Linked DNA regions of Prosthecobacter debontii. The protein of the gene in region 2 binds, or shares a complex with, the protein of the main gene of each other region. Links are inferred from orthologs where the notes say so. Each region holds a gene or a part of one and is shown on either strand. Other genes may lie near its edges.

Region 1 (3,047 bases), on a different replicon or contig from region 2:
GATCGTGAACGCCTACGGTGTTTGGGTGGAGAAAAACATGTATGGCAAAAAATACATGGGCACCGAACGCACCACATTCGTGATTTCACCTGATGGCCTGATCAAAGCCATTTTCCCGAAAGTAAAGCCAGAGGCACACTTAGCGCAAATCATGGAGGTTCTGTGAGTTCCCGGCCAACACGAGAAGATCTCATTTACCCCCAAGAAATCGTTTAAACGCTTCGCCATTCAGCACCGTTTGAGCTAAAACCAGTTCCATGCGTCTTCTGATTCTTTGCTGCCTACCCCTGGCGCTTACTCAATGCGTCGATCCTTACGGGAATCCCATTTCTCCCTTCGGTCCGCCAATGGCACCGCCTCCCTATCCATCAGGACGGGAGGAATACCGCTCTGACATGCGGGAGTATGACCGAAATCAATCTCAGCAGGCCTACACTCGCGGATGGAAGGACGGAGCCGATGACGGCCGCAGCGGCCTAAGACGCGGTTCGTCCAATCCTTATGGTTACAACTCGGCTCAAGCCCAAGCGTATCAGGATGGCTACACCCAAGGCTATCAGTCCAACTCCAGTGCCGCCCCGGGATATGGTCAAAACCGACCGACTCCAGCGTATCCCGACGACTCGCCTTCCACACAAGCTCCGAGCAACGATCCCTCTTACAACCAGGGGTATGAATATGGCTTGAGAGATCGTGTGGCCGGAAGGCAAGCGGATGCCGGTGCCCATGTGGGAAGTTATGATCCACGCTTTCGGCGCAGCTTTGAACGAGGCTATTACGATGCTTTCGAATCTCGCCGCTAAAGCCAGATAGGGTGGTGGTGCCGTTATTTCCCGATGCAGAACGAGGAAAAGATCACATCCAGAATCTGCTCGATATCGACACCGCCAGTTACCTCTCCAAGCGCTTGCAGAGCCTCACGCAGATCCAGCGCTACATATTCTGGACCTGCCCCATCGATCAAGGCCACACGCGCCGCCATGACCCGGTCTGCAATGCGCTCAAAGCAAGCTTTATGACGCGCATTGATGGCGACAGGGTGGTCCGCCTGCATCGTGCCTGCGCGCATAACGACCGCGCGGATGGCATCACGAAGGGCATCGACGCCCGTTGTCTCACGGCATGATAAAGAGATCCCCTCCTGCCAGCCAGGAGCAAGACCTTGATCTGCTTTATTGAGAATCAAGAGATGACGTCCCTCTGCACCAGGAGGGAGTGTAACACGTTTTGCCTGAGCAGGAGGCAGGCTGCCATCCACCACCTCAAGCACAAGATCTGCACGCTCAAGCTCGCGCTGTGTGCGCTCGATGCCAATGCGCTCGATATCATCCGTGCTGGAGCGGAGACCCGCCGTATCGACCAGCCGCAAAGGGATGCCGTGAACCTGGATGATCTCCTCAATGGTATCTCGCGTCGTGCCGGCGATCGAGCTGACAATGGCACGCTCAAAACCTAACAAAAGATTCAGTAAGCTCGATTTACCGACATTCGGCTCACCGCAAATGACTGTGCGGGCTCCGTGACGCAGGATCCTACCTTGCTCACTGGTGGCCAGTAGTCGGTGAGTGCGCTCCAGCACATGATCCATTTTGGCCACTAAAGCCGCGCCCGTGTCGGGAGAGATATCCTCTTCAGGAAAATCAATGTATGCCTCGACATGAGCTAAGACGGGGATGAGTTCTTCCCTCAAGACCGTAGCTTCGCGCCCGATGGCACCGCCGAGTTGCTCATGAGCGGCTTTCAGTGCCAGCGTGCTTTGAGCATGGATCAAGTCCATGACAGCTTCCGCCTGGGTAAGATCCATTTTGCCGTTCAGAAACGCCCGCTGGGTAAACTCACCCGGCTCGGCAGGTCGTGCTCCAGCCGTCAAAACAGCTTCCAAGAGTTTCTGCGTGACTAAGAGCCCTCCGTGACCGTGAAACTCGACGACATCTTCTCCCGTGTAACTTGCGGGGGCGGAAAACAGCAGGAGCAAGCCCTGGTCTAACGTGTCCCCGGAGGCATCGACAGCTGTCACCAAATGGGCCTGCCGTCGTTGAAGCTCGTGCAAGGATCGCGACCCGCGAAAAACCTTTTCTGCCAGGGGGAAAGCCCCTCCTCCAGTGATGCGAATGACGCTAATGGCAGCCTCACCCAAAGCCGTCGAGATAGCAGCAATCGTGTCCTGGAGCATCGAAGAAAAAAGTGCGTGAGATTAAAAGCAAACGGCTGACTTGTCGGTGACGGAAAAACTCCATCGGACAGTCAGCCGCAGATATGAAGCCTACAAGGCCTCGTCAAAACACAATGTTATTTCTTGTCCTCGTCCTTCTTCGCACCATCAAGCGGGGTGATGATCGGACGGTCTTTCATTTCAGGCCAGATCAGCCACTTATCCCCCTCTTTGACAAAGGAGATGAGGAAGAGTTCTTCGATCCGGTCGGTGAGGGTTTCCTGAGAAGTGCGGACAGTCGCATGGACATAACCTTTGTCCTTTTCTTCCACCAGACCCAGCACATCAATTTTAAGCGTGTCCTGCTTCTTCTTGGTCACTTCAGGAGCGGCATTGATGCGCTTATGCCAAGCAGTGCGGTCTGTGATGTAGAACTCCTGGGGGCTGAGGGTTTCAAGCTCACGAATTTCTTTCACGCCGAAGCGCTCAAGCATCTGGGCTTCTTCCGTCATGGTCGGAGCCGTCTTGATGATGGCAATGGTCTCTTTCTGCTTCCGCTCCAGTGAGCTCGGCAGAAGCATCGCTGCGGCAGTCTTCCAGTCCTGCGAAACCACACTTTCGAGATACTTCTTCACCAAACCTGCACAAGGATGATCAAGAGGGAGTTGGGTAGCCCAGGAAGACCCAGCCAATGCCAGGAAGCTAAGAGCCAAAGAAAGACGAAACAGAGGATGGGCAGAATGCATAGAATCAGCTTAGACCCGCATGGATGCGGAATGTTCGGGGTTTTTAGACCGCGCCTTAGAGAAGGTCAAATGGAGAAACGGGACGTTGTGGCTTCAAGAGCTTTTGAAGGGCAAGCCACAGAAGTAAAATGACGCGCAGGGAGAGGCTA
Region 2 (3,343 bases):
GATTTTCTAAGTCTAAAGCCAGTGAAAATTGGCCGACGGCTCCGGGAGTCATTTCGAGTTCCCGAGTCGTTGAACACACCAAGAGAAGTTCTGGGACGACCAACAAGAAGTTCGAGGCCAAGATCCATTACCGTTATGAGGTGAACGGTCAAAGTTATCAAAGCGACCAGGTCACCTTCATGGACGGCCGCTTTAATACGCGTAGCAGTGCAGAGTCTCTGGCGAATCAATTTCCCACAGGCTTGGAGGTGAAGGTATTCTATAATCCCGAGGCACCTGCGGAGGCCGTTTTGAAAAGAGATATCAGCCTCTTGACTCTGGGACTGATGATTGGCGGCGTGCTGTTTTTCTTCATCATGCTGAAGGTGTTCGTGATTTGAAGCTGAAGAGCAGGGCCCTGATCGAACGGGAGAAGTGAACTCTAAGAGAAGTCACTCTTTCAGGGTCGCATTCGGGAACACAAAAACGAGAGTATTGGCGGTTCGCCCGCGAGCCTCGGTCATCGAGGCTTTCATGGCCCGCATACTTTGCCTCACGGTCTCTTCTTTCTCCGGTTTCAACGGAATCCGAATGTAAGCCGTTGTGGAGGTCTGGTCTGCTACGACTTGAACCGTCCGGCGCATGCAGCCAGAGTTGATCAGGCTACGACGCACAAATTCCGCTTCGTGAAGATCAATGATGCTGATGACAAGAGCGGTCTCAATCTTTCGGTCACTCAGATTGGTGCATGAACTGAGGGTGAAGAGAGGGATGCCGAAGGCGATGAAGGAAAGGGTGATGCGAGGAAAGGCGAATGAGGTCATCCGCTCACATGCGCAAACCGAAGATCAAAAGGATCATCCTTTTCTCAGCATCACCGCCAACAGAGCAATGTCCGCTGGCGTCACGCCTTGGATTCGAGTTGCTTGGCCGAGGGTTGTTGGACGGATTTGGGAGAGGCGCATGTGAGCCTCTTTTTTCAGGCCATAGACCTTGGCATAGTCGAAGCTGGCGGGGATTTCCTTTTCCTCCATACGAGCGGTTTTCTCGACCATGACTTCCTGGCGTTGGACGTAGCCCTCATACTTGAGGTCGTTTTCGAGAAGCTGCCAGATCTCGCTGCTGAACTTCTCGCGCAGTTCCTGGGGCAGGGAAGTGTGGTCGTTTTCGGTGCGGCGAATCCACTTTTCCAGGCGCATGCTCTCATGAGTGGTGGCTTGGGCAAAGCGGTGAGCCTCCGCAAGATCGGCAATTTTTTGCTCGGTGTGTTGGCGGCGGAAGTCGTCAATCAGACCCAGTTCGGCGGCCTTGGGAGTGAGGCGCAGGTCACAATTATCCTGGCGGAGTAGCAGACGATACTCGGCACGGGAAGTGAAAAGGCGGTAGGGTTCGGTGGTTCCTTTGGTCACAAGGTCGTCCACGAGCACCCCGAGATAGGCCTCGCTCCGGCTCAAAATGAGAGGGGATTTGCCCTGGATTTTGAGGGCGGCGTTGGCCCCGGCGAGCAGTCCCTGACCTGCAGCTTCCTCATAACCGGAGGTGCCATTGATCTGTCCGGCGAAATAAAGACCCGCAACTCGCTTGGTTTCGAGCGTGGGATAGAGCTGAGTCGGCGGGCAATAATCGTACTCCACAGCATAGCCCGGGCGGATGATTTCGGCCTTTTCCAGACCTACGATGGAGCGGATGAAGTCGAGCTGGACCTCATAGGGCAGGGAAGTGGAGACCCCGTTGATGTAGAATTCCCGGGTGTGACGGCCCTCAGGTTCGAGGAAAATCTGGTGCCTGTCCTTCTCCGCAAAGCGCACCACCTTGTCTTCAATGGATGGACAATAGCGTGGTCCGACCCCCTCAATGCGTCCGCAATACATGGGGGATTTGTCCAAATTACCCCGGATAATGTCGTGCGTTTGAGTATTGGTGTAGGTGATCCAGCAGGGAATTTGTTCCACGTGGAACATTTCTGGACGCCAGTGATTGAGGGTAAAGAGATCCTGATCCTCTTCAGCCACCCCAGAGAGGTAGCTAAAACGGGGCGGGGGAGTGTCGCCTGGCTGGGGGTCGCACCTGGAAAAATCGATACTCCGACCGTTGATCCGGCAAGGGGTGCCGGTCTTGAAACGCTTCACCTCGAAGCCCAAATGACGGAGGCTATCCGACAGGGTGGAGATGCTATCTCCCATGCGTCCACCGGCCTGATTTTGCAGTCCGACATGCAAGAGTCCCCGCATAAAGGTGCCTGCGGAGATGACCACGGCGGAGGTGCGATAGACCATTCCTAGGCTGGTTCGCACTCCGACGACGGCGTCATTTTCGACCAAAAGCTCAGCCGCATTGCCTTGGTGGAGGTCCAGATTGGGCTGGTTTTCCAGCAGCCATTTCATGCGAAACTGGTAGGCCTTCTTGTCGCATTGAGCTCGGGGACCCAGCACCGAGGGACCCTTTTTGGCGTTGAGCATGCGGAATTGAATGCCAGTTGCGTCGGTGTTTTGAGCCATCACACCCCCCAGGGCATCGATCTCGCGGACCACATGACCTTTGGCCAAACCTCCGATGGCAGGGTTGCAGGACATCTGGGAAATCGTGTCCAGGTTCTGGGTGAGGATCGCTGTCTGGCACCCTAACCGAGCCGCCGCCATGGCTGCCTCGACACCGGCGTGGCCGGCTCCGCAGACGATGACATCGTAGTGTTTGGGGTAGGTGTAGAGGCTGGTGGACATGGGGAAACCACCATAGCATAGCCGTCAAAATGTTCCATGTGGAACAAAATGGAAGGTTACTACCGGTAGAAGAAGGCCAAAACCGACACTGAAACGACCTATTCAGTGCAGCAAGCGATCAAAAGCATGGGGAGGGAAATCACCCCTTGTCTGAGCGTCTCGGGCTTTGTGAGGGCTTTGAAGATCCAAAACGTGGCTAAGATGAGCAAAGCGGGGACCTGCAAAACAGATCAAGGCTGTGGTCACTCGAAGAGCTGGCCAAATGAATGGGCAGTTCCAATCCGGTTTCCTAAAAGACAGAGACCGAACCACAGCAGAGGATGAAGCAAGCCTAGGCCAACCGACATCATCATCGCTCGCTCCGCTGATTAATTGGGATCGGAGTTGTGCATCTTTTGGCCTAAAGGATACTTCCCGAAATGCTGCGGGTGGATAAGAAAGTGCTCACAGCCTGAGCGTTTTCAGCGGGCATCTCCAGCTCGGGGACGAGCATAGTGGAGTTGATGATGCGGGGCGAGCCTGGCTCGGGGACGCTCAAAATATCTGCTCCATGCAAGACTCCCAGGGCAGGAAAAGGGCGGGGGAGGAGAGCGGATTCGGAGCTGTTGTTGATGAGAACAATCCGAGCCGCCGAATCATCCCAG

The links. The genes of interacting proteins can lie anywhere in the genome.
Region 1: the proteins of mnmG (region 2) and mnmE are in contact, whole or in part, in a solved structure (PDB 9HIP), measured with the Escherichia coli proteins. The link is inferred for Prosthecobacter debontii from one-to-one orthologs.

Annotation. Positions count from the first base shown.
Region 1 is NZ_FUYE01000016.1:113,788-116,834, reverse strand. The notes cover bases 1-2,802. They hold mnmE (tRNA uridine-5-carboxymethylaminomethyl(34) synthesis GTPase MnmE), read right to left. Parts: upstream 2,174-2,802; coding sequence 827-2,173; downstream 1-826. Other genes in these bases: B5D61_RS19930 (hypothetical protein), read right to left, coding at 2,290-2,802; B5D61_RS19940 (hypothetical protein), read left to right, coding at 348-803; B5D61_RS19945 (peroxiredoxin), read left to right, coding at 1-166. Also shown: more of B5D61_RS19930, read right to left, coding at 2,803-2,898; B5D61_RS19925 (hypothetical protein), read right to left, coding at 3,045-3,047. UniProt on the Escherichia coli protein: Exhibits a very high intrinsic GTPase hydrolysis rate. Involved in the addition of a carboxymethylaminomethyl (cmnm) group at the wobble position (U34) of certain tRNAs, forming tRNA-cmnm(5)s(2)U34.
Region 2 is NZ_FUYE01000007.1:302,893-306,235, forward strand. The notes cover bases 269-3,182. They hold mnmG (tRNA uridine-5-carboxymethylaminomethyl(34) synthesis enzyme MnmG), read right to left. Parts: upstream 2,700-3,182; coding sequence 837-2,699; downstream 269-836. Other genes in these bases: B5D61_RS12755 (DUF3592 domain-containing protein), read left to right, coding at 269-380; B5D61_RS12760 (hypothetical protein), read right to left, coding at 432-803; B5D61_RS12770 (hypothetical protein), read right to left, coding at 3,100-3,182. In the rest of the region: more of B5D61_RS12755, read left to right, coding at 1-268; more of B5D61_RS12770, read right to left, coding at 3,183-3,343. UniProt on the Escherichia coli protein: NAD-binding protein involved in the addition of a carboxymethylaminomethyl (cmnm) group at the wobble position (U34) of certain tRNAs, forming tRNA-cmnm(5)s(2)U34.